3 regions of the Streptomyces sp. NPDC001515 genome follow, and region 3 is predicted to be linked to each of the others. Evidence: riboswitches for the same ligand, from Rfam matches in the RefSeq annotation. Region 3 holds a riboswitch; each other region holds the start of a gene.
The links. Region 3 has a riboswitch for cobalamin ahead of ACWCXC_RS06460 (cobalamin biosynthesis protein). Riboswitches for the same ligand answer to the same signal wherever they lie in the genome.
Positions count from the first base shown of each region.

Region 1 (5,329 bases), on a different contig from region 3:
ACGGCCGCGGGGACGGGCACGATGGGCGCGGCGGGCGCCGGAGCCGGTGCGGCGGCCGGGGCCGGCGCGATGGGCGCGGCGGACTCCGACCGCACCGGGACCGCGGGCTCCGGGACGGCGGCGGCCGGCGCGGGTGCCGGTACGGGCACGGGCCGGCACCGCGACACCGCGGCGGCGGGCACCTCCCGGCCGCTGGTCGGTGCGGGCGCCGAGCGGTCCGCCGGTGACCCCGGCGGCAAGGAGGAGATGATCCGCTCCGAGGAGCAGCTGCACATCGGCACCGAGGAGTACGAGAGCGGCAAGGCCCGCCTCCACAAGTACGTGGTCACCGAGAACGTCACCCGGACGGTGCCGGTGACACACGAGGAGGTGCGGGTGGTCCGCGAGCCGCTGCGTCCGGGCGACAAGACCGCCCGGTCGGACCTCTCCGAGCAGGACGTGGAGGTCACGCTGCACGCCGAGCGCGCCACCACGCACAAGGAGACCGTGCCCGTCGAACGGGTGCGGATGGAGACGACCAGGGTGACGGAGCAGAAGGAGGTCTCCGCCGAGCTGCGCAAGGAGCAGATCGACTACGCGGACGGCACCGGCAAGAGCGGGAAGGACATGCCGGGCAGGGACACGGGCGGTGACCTGGGCAAGGGACGCCACCGCTGACTGCCCCACCCCGGCCACCGGCCGCAGCGCTCCACGCGGACGAGGGGGCGGACCCGCACCGGGTCCGCCCCCTCGTCCCGCTCTCCCACCGCCCCGTCCTCCGCACCGCCCCGGTGTTCACACCGGCTGCGGCAGGAAGCGGACGGAGGGCCGGTGCCCCGGCCCGTCGGGGGTGACGACCGCCCGTACCCGGTAGACCTCGGCTATCAGCTCCTCGGTGAGGACCTCGGCGGGGGTGCCGGCGGCGACCACCCGGCCCCGGTTCAGCACCGCGATCCGGTCGCAGAACATCGCGGCCATGTTCAGGTCGTGCAGCGCGATCACGGCGGTCAGCGGCAGCGCGGTGACCAGCGACAGCAGTTGCAGCTGGTGCTGGATGTCCAGATGGTTGGTCGGCTCGTCCAGCAGGAGTTCGCGCGGGCACTGGGCGAGCGCGCGGGCGATCTGCACGCGCTGGCGCTCGCCGCCGGACAGCGTGTGCCAGGACTGCGCGCGCCGGGCGGCCAGGCCGGTCCGCTCCAGCGCCGCGTCCACCGCCGCCTCGTCCTCGGGCGTCGGGGCCGACCAGGCGCGCCGGTGCGGGATGCGGCCGAGCCGTACGACGTCCACCACGTTCAGGTCGGCGTCGGTCGCGGCGTGCTGGTCGACGACGGCGATGCGCCGGGCGGCCGTGCGCCGGCCGATCCGCGCGAGCGGATCGCCGTCGAGGGTGACCACACCGGCCTCCGGGGCGAGCACCCCGGCCAGGATCCGCAGCAGGGTGGACTTCCCCGAGCCGTTCGGGCCGATCAGCCCGGTGGTGCCGCCGGGAGGCGGGGCGAGCGAGACGCCGTCCACGACGAGCCGGCCGCCCGCCCGCCGGTCCACCCGGTCGGCCCGCAGGCCGACCGGCTCCCCCGCGCTCACGGCGTCCGCCGGGTGCGGTGCAGGACCAGGACGAAGGCGGGGACGCCGATCAGGGCGGTGACGACGCCCACCGGTACCTCCTGGGGATCGAGAACGGTACGCGCCAGGGTGTCCGCCCAGACCAGGAACACGGCCCCGGCGAGCGCCGTGACGGGCAGCAGCCTGCCGTGCCCGGATCCGGCGAGCGCGCGGGCCGCGTGCGGCAGGACGAGGCCGACGAACCCGATGGCGCCGGCGGCGGCCACCAGCGCGGCGGTCAGCAGGGCGGTCGCGCACAGCAGCACCGTCCGGGTGCGTGCGACCCGGACCCCGAGGGCCGCCGCGGCGTCCTGGCCGAAGGCGAAGGCATCGAGCGTACGGGCGTGGCCCAGGCAGACCGCCAGGGTCGCGGCGAGGATCGCGGCGCAGGTGGCGACCTCGCTCCAGCCGGCGCCGCCGAGCGAGCCGAGCAGCCAGAACAGGACGCCCCGGGTCTGCTCGGCGTCGGCGGCCGTCATCACGACGAGGGAGGTCAGCGCGGAGAACAGCTGCATGGCGGCGACCCCGGACAGGACGACCCGGTCGGTGCTGCCTCCGAGGCTGTGGCTGAGCGCCATCACCAGCGCGAAGGAGCACAGGGCCCCGGCGAAGGCGCCGGCCGACAGCGACACCGCTCCCCCGCCGACTCCGAGGACGACGACGGCGACCGCTCCGGTGGACGCCCCGGAGGAGACGCCGAGGACGAACGGGTCGGCGAGCGGATTGCGCAGCAGCGCCTGCATGACGGTGCCGCAGACGGCGAGCCCCGCACCGCACACCGCGGCGAGCAGGGTCCGGGGCATGCGCAGGTTCCAGATGATGCCGTCGCGGATCGGGGAGAGGTCCGAGGTGCCGAGGCCGAGATGGGCGCCGACGGCGGACCAGACGTCGGGGACGGAGATCCGGGCGGGTCCGATGGTGACGGCGACCGCGACGGACAGGGCGAGCAGCAGGGACCCGCCGGCCCAGCCCAGTCCGGCGCGCAGCGCCCGCCCCGCCGCGCGGCCGGCCGCCGGCGCGGCCTCGTGCGGGGGCGCGGCCGGTGCGGTGTCGCTCACCCCGCCAGCCCGAAGGAGCGCAGTCCGGCCGCGACGCGTTCCACGCCCTCGACGGTGCGGATCGACGGGTTCATGGCCTGGCCGCTGAGCAGCACGTACCGCCGGTGCCGTACGGCGTCCATGGTCCGGGTGACGGGGTGGGACTCCAGGAAGGCGATCTTCCCCGCGGCGCTCTCGGCGGTCTGGGAGCGGCGGGTGAGGTCACCGATGACCAGGACGGAGGGATCGCGGTCCGCGACGGTCTCCCAGGTGATCTGCGGCCATTCCTCGTGGGTGTCGTCGAAGACGTTCTTCGCGCCGAGTGCGCGGGTGATGATGCCGGGGGCCCCGCAGCAGCCCGCCAGGTAGGGGGATTGCGCGTTGGCGAACCAGTACATCAGCGTGGCGCCGGAGGCGTCGACGGTCGCGGTGGCCTTCCGGACGCGTGCGCGGAGCGAGGCGACCAGCTTCTCGCCCCGTTCCGGTACGCCGAACACCCGGGCCAGCTCGCGCACTTCGGTGTAGACGCTGTCCAGGGCGAGGGTGCCGGTGCGCACCCCGTCGCCGTCCTTGCTGTTGTCCTTGGCGGTGCAGTCGGCGGGCGAGACGTAGGTGGGCACGCCCAGCTCCTCGAACTGTTCGCGCGGGGCGACGCCGCCCTTGGCCAGGGTGGAGGCGAAGGAGGCGCTGACGAAGTCGGGTTCCCGGTCCAGGACCTTCTCGGACGAGGGCCGGTTGTCGGAGATCCGGGGCACCGTGGCGGCGGCCTTCTCCAGGCCCTTCATCACCGGGTCGGTCCACGTGGCGGTCGCGGCCATCCGGTCCGCGAGGCCGAGCGCGAGCAGGATCTCGGCCGAGCCCTGGTCGACGGCGACGGCGCGTTCGGGGGCGCGGTGCACGGTGACGGCGCGCCCGCAGTTCGTGAAGGTCACGGGGTAGCCGGCGGCGTCCCCGTTGCCGTCGGCGGGCGTCTGCCCTCCGGTGCCGCAGGCCGTCAGCAGGACGAGCGCGGCGGTGAGCGGGGCGATGGTGCGGGCGTGGCCGAAGAGGGGCGGCACGGAGTACCTCGTCGTCTCGGGGCCCATGCGCGGGGCCCGGTGTACGGACTCCGCGGCCCGGTCCGGACCGCGGGTGCCAGCAGGTCTTCGGACTCGGGTTCACGCGGACGGGGCGCCTTCCCGGGAAACCGTGGTCTCCCAGTGGCCGTGGCCCCGCCCGTCCCCCTCACCGCTGCGCGTCAGTTCCGGATTCGCACCGGATTCCCTGACTCCTGGCTGGAGTTCGACTGGCACCGGGCACGCTACCACGAGCTTCCGCGCAGCTCAGCGGCGGTGCGGGCCGGTGGCCGGGGGCGCGGCCCCCTGCCACCGGCCACCGCGCGGGCACCCGGACGCGCCGGGCGCGGCAGGAACCGCCGGTCACCGCCGGAACGCGCGACGACAGGGCGTCGGGCCGGTCACCCCTTGGGGCGAACCGATTCGCCACCGGGGCCGGAGGTCTCCGCACGCCATGTCCCGGGCACTCCCGCCGGCTCCTCGGCGGGCCGGGTGTGCCAGGAGGCCCCCGGGTCGTCGTAGACGTCGGTGTACCGGGGGCCCGCGATGGGCCAGTCGGCGAGGAGTTCGTCGGGCAGCGCGAACGCCGCGGCCAGCTCCCGCAGATGGGGGGCCACGGCGGCGATCAGCTGCTCGACGGCGTCGGTCAGCCCCTCGACCTGATCGTTCGTCAGCTGTCCGTCGGCGAGCAGGTCCCCGCTGTTGCGGGCGATCCAGCGCAGGGCGAACAGCCGGGCCAGTTCGTCCAGCCGGTCGCGCGCCGGGCCCTCGGGCAGCTCCGCGAGCGCCTGCGCGTACGCCTCGGCCGCATGGCGGTAGGCATGGGCCTCGACGCCCCGCAGGGCCGGTCCCGACGCCGCGTTCCAGCGTTCCTTCGGGTCCTCGTGCTCCACGCGGGCCATCCGGCGGGCGGCCCGTGCGAACCAGAGCTGCTCGATCCGCTCCAGCAGGGCGGCCAGGTGGCGCGGATCGGTGAGGTCGCCGGGGGCCGGCCGGGCGGGCGGGCGCTCGGGGGCGTCCCGCACCGCGTCCAGGAGCAGGCTCGCGGCGGCGCGGGTGTGGATGGCCAGATTGTCGCCCTCGGCGGTGATGGCGCCCTCGACCCCGGTGACCAGCTCGGTCATCCCGTTGTGCTCCAGCAGCCCCTGGGCGCCGCAGCGTTCGCGGCTCTCGACGATCACGGACCGGGCCTGCCAGGTGATCCAGCCCTTGGCGACGTCGACCAGGCGCCCGGCAGCCGCGCGGTCGGCGGCCCCGGCCCGCTCGGCCCGCTCCCAGCGGTCGAGGGCGCGGCGGTGCAGCAGGCTCATCGCGAAGACCGTGGCCATGGCCTCGGCGAGCGGGCCGTGGTGGCTGCGGTGGGCGGAGACCGGCACGGGCGGGGCGCCGCGTCCGCCGGAGACGAGGCGGTGTCCGCCGTAGCGGACGGCGACGGCGAGGGTGGCGCGGGCCGAGCCCACCGCGCTGGCGCTCATGCAGATCCGTCCGGCGGTGACCCGGCCGATGGAGACGAGGAAGCGGCGCCTGCGGCCCTCGGTGCCGCTGCGGAAGACCCCGTCGTCACCGATCCGCCCCTGCACTCCCCCGAGCATCGCCCCGCGCGGCACGAAGACGCTGTCGAAGGAGGTCAGGCAGTGGTCGACCGGGCTGCCCATC
Region 1 covers NZ_JBSFHN010000054.1:4,525-9,853, forward strand. Annotated here, with positions in the region: gene ACWCXC_RS35430 (PRC and DUF2382 domain-containing protein) at 1-657, shown strand, start outside; gene ACWCXC_RS35435 (ABC transporter ATP-binding protein) at 775-1,563, opposite strand; gene ACWCXC_RS35440 (FecCD family ABC transporter permease) at 1,560-2,567, opposite strand; gene ACWCXC_RS35445 (ABC transporter substrate-binding protein) at 2,636-3,703, opposite strand; cobalamin riboswitch at 3,738-3,923, opposite strand; gene ACWCXC_RS35450 (acyl-CoA dehydrogenase) at 4,075-5,329, opposite strand, start outside.
Region 1: it holds a riboswitch for cobalamin, as region 3 does, so the genes downstream of both, ACWCXC_RS35445 (ABC transporter substrate-binding protein) here and ACWCXC_RS06460 (cobalamin biosynthesis protein) in region 3, are expected to answer to the same signal.

Region 2 (5,329 bases), on a different contig from region 3:
TGATCCGGCAGGGCCACTTCCGGCCACCCCGACCGGCCCCCGTGGGAACCCTCCCACGGGGGCCTTCCGCTGCCCGCACGCGACCCCCCTCACCCCCATTGGTCTGGACCAACCCCCCGACGGATAAGGCCATTTCGACCCCTCGTACGCGACGCCGTGACCGTTGCCGGACCGCAATGCGGACGGGGGGTGACGGTAGCCGGGACACTGCCCTAGATTTCCTGCGCATTACAGGTGCTCAGCGAGGGGACGGAGTCGCCGCCATGTCAGCAGATCCTGACGAGAAACCACCCGCCATCACCCCGGTCCGGGTGGTCATCGCCCTCTGCCTCGTCGCGCCGTTCGTGGCGATGCTGTGGGTGGGCTCGTACGCGAAGGTCGACCCGACCTTCATCGGAATCCCGTTCTTCTACTGGTACCAGATGCTCTGGGTGCTCATCTCCACGGCGCTCACCATGATCGCGTACAAGCTGTGGCAGCGTGACCAGCGCGCCCGCAAGGGAGGTGCGTCGTCATGAAGGACGGCGTGAACGGCGTCGCGCTCGGCGTCTTCATCTTCTTCTTCGTGGCCGTCACCGTCATGGGCTTCATGGCGGCCCGCTGGCGCAAGGCCGAGAACGAGGCCAGCCTCGACGAATGGGGCCTGGGCGGACGGTCGTTCGGCACCTGGGTCACCTGGTTCCTGCTCGGCGGCGACCTCTACACCGCGTACACCTTCGTCGCCGTCCCGGCGGCGATCTACGCGGCGGGCGCGGCCGGCTTCTTCGCGGTGCCGTACACCATCCTGGTCTACCCGCTGATCTTCACCTTCCTGCCCCGGCTCTGGTCGGTGTCGCACAAGCACGGCTACGTCACCACCTCGGACTTCGTCCGCGGCCGCTTCGGCTCCAAGGGCCTGTCGCTGGCGGTCGCCGTCACCGGCATCCTGGCGACCATGCCCTACATCGCGCTCCAACTCGTGGGCATCCAGGCGGTGCTGGACGTGATGGGCGTCGGCGGCGGCGAGAACACCAACTGGTTCGTCAAGGACCTGCCGCTGCTGCTCGCGTTCGCGGTGCTCGCGGCGTACACCTACTCCTCCGGGCTGCGCGCGCCGGCGCTGATCGCCTTCGTCAAGGACGGGCTGATCTACCTGGTCATCGCCGTGGCGATCATCTACATCCCGATCAAGCTCGGCGGCTTCGACGACATCTTCTCGGCCGCCGCGGACAAGTTCGCCGGACCGCCCGGCGGCAAGCCGACCGGGGCGCTGGCCCCGCCCGAGGCCGGGCACTGGGGGTACGCCACGCTGGCACTCGGCTCCGCGCTGGCCCTGTTCATGTATCCGCACTCGATCACGGCGACGCTCTCCAGCCGCAGCCGTGACGTGATCCGCCGCAACACCACGATCCTGCCGCTGTACTCGCTGATGCTGGGCCTGCTCGCCCTGCTCGGCTTCATGGCGATCGCGGCCGGCGTGAAAGTGGAGAACGGCCAGCTGGCGATCCCGCAGCTATTCGAGAACATGTTCCCGGACTGGTTCGCGGGCGTGGCCTTCGCCGCCATCGGCATCGGCGCGCTGGTGCCCGCCGCGATCATGTCCATCGCGGCGGCCAACCTGTTCACCCGCAACATCTACAAGGACTTCCTGAAGCCCGACGCGACGCCCGAGCAGGAGACCAAGGTCTCCAAGCTGGTGTCGCTGCTGGTGAAGGTCGGCGCCCTCGCCTTCGTCCTCACCATGGACAAGACGGTCGCGATCAACTTCCAGCTGCTGGGCGGGATCTGGATCCTCCAGACCATGCCGGCCCTGGTCGGCGGCCTCTTCACCCGCTGGTTCCACCGCTGGGCGCTGCTGGCCGGCTGGGCGGTCGGCATGGTCTACGGCACCGCCGCCGCGTACGGGGTGGCGAGCCCCACGCAGAAGCACTTCGGCGGCTCCTCCAAGGAGATCCCGGGCCTCGGCGAGATCGGCTACATCGGTCTGACCGCCTTCGTGCTCAACGTCGTGGTCGTGGTGGTCCTCACGTTCGTCCTGAACGCCCTGAAGGCCCCCGCCGGCATCGACGAGACCTCCCCGGAGGACTACACGGCGGACGCGGGCGACCCCGGGGTGACCGAGGTGCTCCCGCCGGCCACCGCCGGTGCGCCGGGCGGGCACTGACGCACGGTCACGGGCCGTCGCGCCCCCGGCTGCCGGGGGCGCGACGGCCCGTTCGCGCGCGGGCGCGGAACCCGGTCGCGGACCGTGCCGGGGCGTGGGGCAGACTCCGCACATGGACATGACGATCCGACCGGTGGACCCCTCGGAGCACGCCCTCCTCGGCGAGATCACCGCCGAGGCCTATCTCGGGGACGGGCTGCTGGACTTCGGTGCCGACGACCCGTATCTGGTGCACCTGCGCGACGTGGCCCGGCGGGCCGCCGAGGCCGAGGTGCTGGTCGCGGCGGACGCCGGGGGGCGGGTGCTGGGCGGAGTCACCTACGCGGCGCCGGGCAATCCCTGGGCGGACATCGCGGGACCGGACGAGGCGGAGTTCCGGATGCTGGCGGTCGCCCGCGAGGCGCGCGGGGCGGGCGCGGGCGAGGCGCTCGTACGGGCCTGCATAGCCCGCGCACGGGCCACCGAGGGCGTCACGGGCCTGGTGCTGTCGACCCAGCCGGCCATGCGCGGGGCGCACCGGATCTACGAACGCCTCGGCTTCGTACGGACCCCCGAGCGGGACTGGGATCCGATCGACGACCTGAGGCTGCTGACCTACCGGCTGGAGCTGCACTCCTCCGTCTGAGCACCCATGCGACACAACATGTGGGGGCCGCCTCATCCGGCGGCCCCCACATGTATGCTCATGCTCGCTGTCGCCGCAGGGGAATCCGGTGCGAATCCGGAACTGTCCCGCAACGGTGTGTTCGGTGCGCTTTCGCGCACCTCCAGTCCGAGGACCTGCCGACAGCGCACCCGGCTCGACCGAACCGGGTGCCCAGACGTCCGGGCCTCGTGGATGGGCCGGTGGACGCCGCACGGAGTGCCGCCCTGTCCGGGCCCCGCTCCGCCCGGCTGCCCCCGCGCACCCGACGGCCCCGAGCCGAGCGAGGGAGAGCACCAGGTGACCATCGCGCCAGCCGATCCGGTCTCAGCGGCCGAGTCAACGGGAAGCACGGGCGACGGACCGGGGGCCGCGCTGCTGCGGACCCTGACCGCGCTCACCGCGGACCTGCCCGACACCGACCCCGGACGGGTCGCCGCCGCCGCGCTGCGCGGCCGCAGCGCCCACGCGGACGAGGCCGAGCTGCGCTCGCTGGCCACCGAGGCCGCCGCCGGGCTCATCTCCGAGGACCCCGCCTACTCCCGGCTCGCCGCCCGCCTGCTGACCCGCGCCGTCGCGGAGGAGGCGGCCGGGCAGGGCGCCACCTCGTTCTCCGCCTCGGTCGCCGTGGGCCACCGCGAGGGGCTGATCGCGGACCGCACCGCCGCGTTCGTGGCGCGGCACGCCGACGCGCTGGACGCGCTGGTGGAGGGGGCGCTCGCCGAGGGCGCCGACGACCGCTTCGGCTACTTCGGGCTGCGCACCCTGCACAGCCGCTATCTGCTGCGCCACCCGCACACCCGTCAGGTCATCGAGACGCCGCAGCACTTCATGCTGCGCGTCGCCGCCGGACTGGCCGAGGACGAATCGGCGCGCGCCCTGGACGAGGTCGCCGCGCTGTACGGGCTGATGAGCCGGCTGGACTATCTGCCCTCCTCCCCCACGCTCTTCAACTCCGGCACCCGCCATCCGCAGATGTCCTCCTGCTATCTGCTGGACTCGCCGCGCGACGAGCTGGACTCGATCTACGACCGCTACCACCAGGTGGCCCGGCTCTCCAAGCACGCGGGCGGCATCGGTCTGCCGTACTCCCGCATCCGCGCCCGGGGTTCGCTGATCCGCGGCACCAACGGGCACTCCAACGGCATCGTGCCGTTCCTGAAGACGCTCGACGCCTCCGTGGCGGCGGTCAACCAGGGCGGCCGGCGCAAGGGCGCGGCGGCGGTCTACCTGGAGACCTGGCACGCGGACATCGAGGAGTTCCTGGAGCTGCGCGACAACACCGGCGAGGACCAGCGGCGCACGCACAACCTCAACCTGGCGCACTGGATCCCGGACGAGTTCATGCGCCGGGTGGAGGCGGACGGCACCTGGTCGCTGTTCTCCCCGTCGGACGTGCCGGAGCTGGTGGACCTGTGGGGCGAGGCGTTCGACGCGGCCTACCGGGACGCCGAGGCCCGGGGCCTGGCGCGCAGGACCCTGCCGGCCCGTGAGCTGTACGGCAGGATGATGCGGACGCTGGCCCAGACCGGCCAGGGCTGGATGACGTTCAAGGACGCCTCCAACCGGACCGCGAACCAGACGGCGGAGCCGGGCCGCGTGGTGCACTCCTCGAACCTGTGCACCGAGATCCTGGAGGTCACCGACGACGGCGAGACGGCCGTCTGCAACCTGGGCTCGGTCAACCTCGCCGCGTTCGTCGAAGGCGGCACGATCGACTGGGAGCGGCTGGACGCCACCGTCCGCACCGCCGTGACCTTCCTGGACCGGGTCGTCGACATCAACTTCTACCCGACCGAGCAGGCCGGCCGGTCCAACGCCCGCTGGCGCCCGGTGGGGCTGGGCGCGATGGGGCTCCAGGACGTCTTCTTCAAGCTGCGGCTGCCTTTCGACTCCCCCGAGGCCCGCGCGCTGTCCACGCGGATCTCGGAGCGGATCATGCTCGCCGCGTACGAGGCGTCGTGCGATCTCGCGGAGCGCTCCGGCCCCCTCCCCGCCTGGTCCGAGACGCGTGCCGCCCGCGGGGTGCTGCACCCCGACCACTACGACGCCGAGCGGGCCTGGCCGGAGCGGTGGGACGCGCTGCGCGCCCGGATCGCGAAGAGCGGGATGCGCAACGCGCTGCTGCTCGCCATCGCGCCGACGGCGACGATCGCCTCGATCGCCGGGGTGTACGAGTGCATCGAGCCGCAGGTCTCCAACCTCTTCAAGCGCGAAACGCTCAGCGGTGAGTTTCTCCAGGTCAACGGCTATCTGGTGGAGGAGCTGAAGGCGCTCGGCGTCTGGGACGCGCGGACCCGTGAGGCGCTGCGCGAGGCGAGCGGCTCGGTGCAGGGCTTCGCGTGGATCCCCGAGGAGGTGCGGGCGCTGTACCGCACGGCGTGGGAGATCCCGCAGCGCGGCCTGATCGACATGGCGGCGGCCCGTACACCGTTCCTCGACCAGAGCCAGTCGCTCAACCTGTTCCTGGAGACGCCGACGATCGGCAAGCTCTCCTCGATGTACGCGTACGCCTGGAAGCGCGGGCTCAAGACGACGTACTA
Region 2 covers NZ_JBSFHN010000006.1:36,308-41,636, forward strand. Annotated here, with positions in the region: gene ACWCXC_RS08965 (GntR family transcriptional regulator) at 1-3, shown strand, start outside; gene ACWCXC_RS08970 (DUF3311 domain-containing protein) at 264-518, shown strand; gene mctP (monocarboxylate uptake permease MctP) at 515-2,143, shown strand; gene ACWCXC_RS08980 (GNAT family N-acetyltransferase) at 2,256-2,768, shown strand; cobalamin riboswitch at 2,823-2,945, shown strand; gene ACWCXC_RS08985 (ribonucleoside-diphosphate reductase subunit alpha) at 3,087-5,329, shown strand, end outside.
Region 2: it holds a riboswitch for cobalamin, as region 3 does, so the genes downstream of both, ACWCXC_RS08985 (ribonucleoside-diphosphate reductase subunit alpha) here and ACWCXC_RS06460 (cobalamin biosynthesis protein) in region 3, are expected to answer to the same signal.

Region 3 (5,329 bases):
ACGCCTCGTCGAGGGTGGTGCCGTAGGTGACGGTGCCGTGGTTGCCCAGCAGACAGCCGGTGCGGTCGCGCAGGGCCAGGAGCATGTTCTCGGCCAGCTCCTCGGTGCCGTAGCGGGCGTAGGCGGCGACCCGGACGGGGCCGCCGAGCATCGCGGAGGCGTAGTGGAGTGAGGGCACCTCGGTGACCAGCGTCGAGACGGCGGTGGCGTGGACGGCGTGGGTGTGCACGACGGCGGCCGCGTCGGTGTTCCGGTAGACGGCGAGGTGGAGCGGGAGTTCGCTGGTGGGGGTCAGTTCTCCATGGGTCTGCCTACCGTCCGGATCCACGGCCGTCAGATCCTGGGGGCGCAGCCGGTCGTAGGGCACTCCGCTGGGGGTGACGAGGATCGTGGAGCCGACCCGCGCGGAGACGTTTCCCGAGGTCCCCACGACCAGCCCCTCGGCGGCGGTCCTGCGGGCGGTCGCGACGACCGCGTCCCAGGCCGCTTCGATCGATTCGCGCCACTCATCGCTCATACGAAGATCCTTTCCACGGATGAGCGGCCCCGCGCCGCCCCCTCGCGCGGGACCGCGCCAGGCCCCGAATTCTGGGCCACGCCCGGCCCGTAGCGGAATCCCGTCGCCGTCCGGCGGGCGAAGAGGGCGGCCGGGCTCCGGTTGGGGTCACCGCAAAGCCCTGCCCAGTTCATCTTCCGTTCACCCAGCTTGCCTACGGTCCACGTGCCAATGACGTCGAACGATTGCCTGGGTAAATGGAACACATCACGCTGCTGCTCGCGATAGTGATCGTGACAGCTCTAGTGTTCGATTTCACGAACGGTTTCCACGACACCGCCAACGCGATGGCCACGACCATCTCGACCGGCGCACTCAAACCCAAGACAGCGGTGGCCATGTCCGCCGTTCTCAACCTCGTCGGCGCGTTCCTGTCGGTGGAGGTCGCCAAGACGATCTCCGGCGGGATCATCAATGAAGACGGGCTCAGAACCGAGGTCATCTTCGCGGCGCTCGTCGGCGCCATCCTGTGGAATCTGCTGACCTGGCTGGTCGGCCTGCCCTCCAGTTCCTCCCACGCCCTGTTCGGCGGCCTCATCGGCGCCGCGGTGATGTCCGCCGGCTGGTCCTCCGTCGACGGCGGCACCGTCGTCACCAAGGTGCTGCTCCCCGCGGTCGCCGCCCCGATCGTCGCCGGTGTCGCCGCCCTGCTGGCCACCCGGCTGACGTACCGCATCGGCGGCCGGATCAAGGGCGACGCCCAGGAGAAGGCCACCGCCAAGGGCTACCGGGCGGGCCAGATCGCCTCGGCCGGCCTGGTCTCCCTCGCCCACGGCACCAACGACGCGCAGAAGACCATGGGCATCATCACGCTCGCCCTGGTCACCGGCGGCGTCCTCTCCCCCGGCTCCAACCCGCCGGTCTGGGTGATCGTGAGCGCCGGTCTCGCCATCGCGATGGGCACCTACCTCGGCGGCTGGCGCATCATCCGCACCATGGGCAGCGGACTGACCGAGCTCAAGCCGCCGCAGGGCTTCGCCGCCCAGACCAGCGCGGCCACCGTCATCCTGGCCTCCTCGCACCTCGGCTTCTCCCTCTCCACCACCCAGTCCTGCTCCGGCGCGGTGATGGGCGCGGGCCTCGGCCGCCGGGGGGGCGTGGTCCGCTGGTCCACCGCCACCCGGATGTTCGTCGCCTGGGGCCTGACCCTGCCGGCCGCCGGTCTGGTCGGCGCGGGCGCCGAGTTCGTCACCAAGCAGGGCACCTGGGGCGTCGTCGTCGTGGCGGTGCTGCTGGTCGCCGGCTCCGGTGCGATCTGGGCGCTCTCGCGCCGCAAGCCCGTGGGCCACGACGACGTCGCACCGTCCGGCGCCCGGACCGCGCCGGACGCCGAACCGGCCGGTGTCGTCACCACCGCCATCGCGGCCGTCAGCCCGCCGCCCACGCTCGCCGCCCAGCCCGACCTGACGGCGACCCTTCCGGCCCCGGCCGCGCCCGTCACCGCCGATCCGGCCCGACCCGCCACGGTGTAAGGACACACACATGCACATCGACTGGGCAGCACTCGGCACCGTCTTCGGCGTCTCCCTCGTCACCACCGTCGCCCTGGTGGGCCTGTTCACCCTCGGCATCGTCGGCCTTTCCAAGCAGCCGGAACCGGCCGCGCGGGGCGGCGCGGCGGGCGGGTCGGTCCTGCTGGCCCGCGCCGGCGGGTACGTCTGCTTCGGACTGTGCGCGGCGGCGGTCGCGTACGGGATCTATCTGATCGTCGCCTGAGGGCCGTACGCCCTCTCCGACCCCCACCGGGCCGGGCGCCCCTTCGCGGGTGTCCGGCCCTGTGTGTGTCCGCCCACACCGCGCCCCCGCAGGTCAACGGCAAGTTGACGGGTGTTCGCGGAGCGTGGTGGACTGCCGGAGCCATTACGGCGACAGCAGAGGAAGCCGGTGCGAATCCGGCGCGGTCCCGCCACTGTCACCGGGGAGCGGTCCCCCCTCTCGGACGTCACGGCCCACCGGGCCGGAAGACCGGGAGACCGCGGATCCGGGAGCCAGGAGACTCTGGTCGCCGTCTCGTCGAACCAGGGCGCGGACCCTGAGTGAGGACATATCGCCATGCCCGGCCCCGTCGCCAACCCTTCCCCGCCGCTTCCCCGTACCGGGGCCCGCCGAGGCGCCACGGCCGGCTGACCCGTGCGTGCCGATCGCGTCTTCGCGTACGGCGCCACGGCCGGGATGATCGGTGATCTGCTGCTCGGTGACCCCCGCAGGGGCCATCCGGTGGCCGCCTTCGGGCGGGCCGCGGCGGACGTCGAACGCCTGCTGTGGCGCGACCACCGGGGGTGGGGCGCGCTGCACACCCTGGTCTGCGCCGGCGGCGCCGCCGGGGCCGCCGCCCTGGCCTCCCGCGCCCTGCGCCACCGCCCCGCCGCCTCCGTGGCCCTGACCGCCGCCGCCACCTGGTCCGTCGTCGGCGGAACCTCCCTGGGGCGCGAGGCGCGGGCCATCGGCGGCGCGCTGGCCGCCGGGGACGTCGAGGGGGCCCGGGAACGGCTGCCGCATCTGTGCGGCCGCGACCCGCAGTCCCTGGACGGACCGCAGATCGCCCGTGCCGTCGTGGAGTCCGTCGCCGAGAACACCTCGGACGCCGTCGTCGGCGCCCTGGTGTGGGGGGCGCTGGGCGGCGTCCCCGGACTCGTCGGCTTCCGGGCCGCCAACACGCTGGACGCCATGGTGGGCCACAGGTCGCCCCGCCACCGGCGCTACGGCTGGGCCTCCGCCCGCCTCGACGACGTGGCCGGCTGGCCCGGCGCCCGGCTGACCGCCCTGCTCGCCACCGCCGCCGGAGGGTCGCCGCGCGCGGCGCTCCGGGCCTGGCGGGCGGACGCGGCCGCGCATCCGAGCCCCAACGCGGGCCCGGTGGAGGCCGCGTTCGCGGGGGCGCTCGGCGTGCGGCTCGGCGGCACGCTGGCCTACGGCGGCCGGGTCGAGCACCGTCCCGTGCTCAACGGCGCGGCGGGCCGGGCCGTGGAGACCGCCGACATCGAACGCGCGGTACGGCTCTCGCGCCGGGTCGGCGCCCTGGCGCTCGGCGTCAGCGTCGTGGCCCGGCTGGGCGCGGGCGCGGCTGCCCGCCGCCTCCGGTCCCGGGCCGGGGCCGCCCCCTCCCCCACCACCGGACGGAGCAGGACATGAGCGGCGGACTGCTGGTCGCCGGGACCACGTCGGACGCGGGCAAGAGCGTCGTCACGGCGGGCATCTGCCGCTGGCTGGTGCGCCGGGGCGTGAAGGTGGCGCCCTTCAAGGCGCAGAACATGTCGCTGAACTCCTTCGTGACCCGCGAGGGCGCCGAGATCGGACGGGCCCAGGCCATGCAGGCCCAGGCCGCCCGCGTCGAGCCGACCGCCCTGATGAACCCGGTGCTCCTCAAGCCCGGGAGCGACCGCTCCAGCCAGGTGGTGCTGATGGGGCGCCCGGTCGGCGAGATGAGCGCCCGGGGCTACCACGGGGGCCGGCAGGAGTCCCTGCTGTCCACCGTCACGGACTGCCTGGAGCGGCTGCGCGGCACGTACGACGCGGTGATCTGCGAGGGCGCGGGCAGTCCGGCCGAGATCAATCTGCGGCGCACCGACATCGTCAACATGGGCATCGCGCGGGCCGCCCGCTTCCCGGTGGTGGTGGTCGGCGACATCGACCGGGGCGGGGTCTTCGCCTCGTTCTTCGGAACGACCGCGCTGCTCGCGCCCGAGGACCAGGAGCTGATCGCCGGCTATCTGGTGAACAAGTTCCGGGGCGACGTCTCGCTGCTGGAGCCCGGCCTCGGCATGCTGCGGGAGCTGACCGGCCGGCCGTCGTACGGGGTGCTGCCCTTCGCGCACGGTCTGGGCATCGACGAGGAGGACGGACTGCGGGTGTCGCTGCGCGGCGCCGTGCGCGAGTCGGTGGTGGCCCCGCCGCACGGGGAAGACGTGCTGCGCGTCGCCGTGTGCGCGGTGCCGCTGATGTCGAACTTCACCGACGTCGACGCGCTGGCCGCCGAACCGGGCGTCGTCGTGCGGTTCGTGGACCGCGCGGAGGAGCTGGCGGACGCCGATCTCGTCGTCGTGCCCGGCACCCGGGGCACCGTGAAGGCGCTGGCCTGGCTGCGCGAGCGCGGACTGGCCGACGCGCTGCTGCGGCGGGCCGCCGAGGGCCGTCCGGTGCTCGGCGTGTGCGGCGGCTACCAACTGCTCGGCGAGCGGATCGAGGACGAGGTGGAATCGCGCGCCGGCCGCGTCGAGGGGCTGGGGCTGCTCCCGGTCCGGATCCGCTTCGACCGCGAGAAGACCCTCGCCCGGCCGTCCGGCGAGGCGCTGGGCGCCCCGGTCGAGGGGTACGAGATCCACCACGGCGTCGCGGACGTGCGCGGCGGCGAGCCCTTCCTCACCGACGGGCGGGGCCGCCCGCTGGACGGCTGCCGCTCCGGCTCCGTCTGGGGCACCCACTGGCACGGCTCGCTGGAGAGCGACGCCTTCCGGCGCGCCTTCCTGACCGAGGTGGCGCGGGCCGGGGGCCGCCGTTTCGTCCCCGCCCCCGACACCTGCTTCGCCGCGCTCCGCGAGGAGCAGCTCGACCGGCTCGGCGATCTGATCGAGGAGCACGCGGACACCGACGCGCTGTGGCGGCTCATCGAGTCGGGCGCGCCGTCCGGACTGCCGTTCGTTCCGCCGGGTGCGCCCGCGTCCCCCGCCCAGGAGGTCATGTGAGTACGCCCTACCCCTTCACCGCCATCGTCGGACAGGACGACCTGCGACTCGGGCTGCTGCTCAACGCGGTGAGCCCCGCCGTCGGCGGAGT
Region 3 covers NZ_JBSFHN010000003.1:284,826-290,154, forward strand. Annotated here, with positions in the region: gene ACWCXC_RS06445 (class II aldolase/adducin family protein) at 1-517, opposite strand, end outside; gene ACWCXC_RS06450 (anion permease) at 754-2,028, shown strand; gene ACWCXC_RS06455 (hypothetical protein) at 2,039-2,272, shown strand; cobalamin riboswitch at 2,432-2,554, shown strand; gene ACWCXC_RS06460 (cobalamin biosynthesis protein) at 2,687-3,688, shown strand; gene ACWCXC_RS06465 (cobyric acid synthase) at 3,685-5,238, shown strand; gene ACWCXC_RS06470 (putative cobaltochelatase) at 5,235-5,329, shown strand, end outside.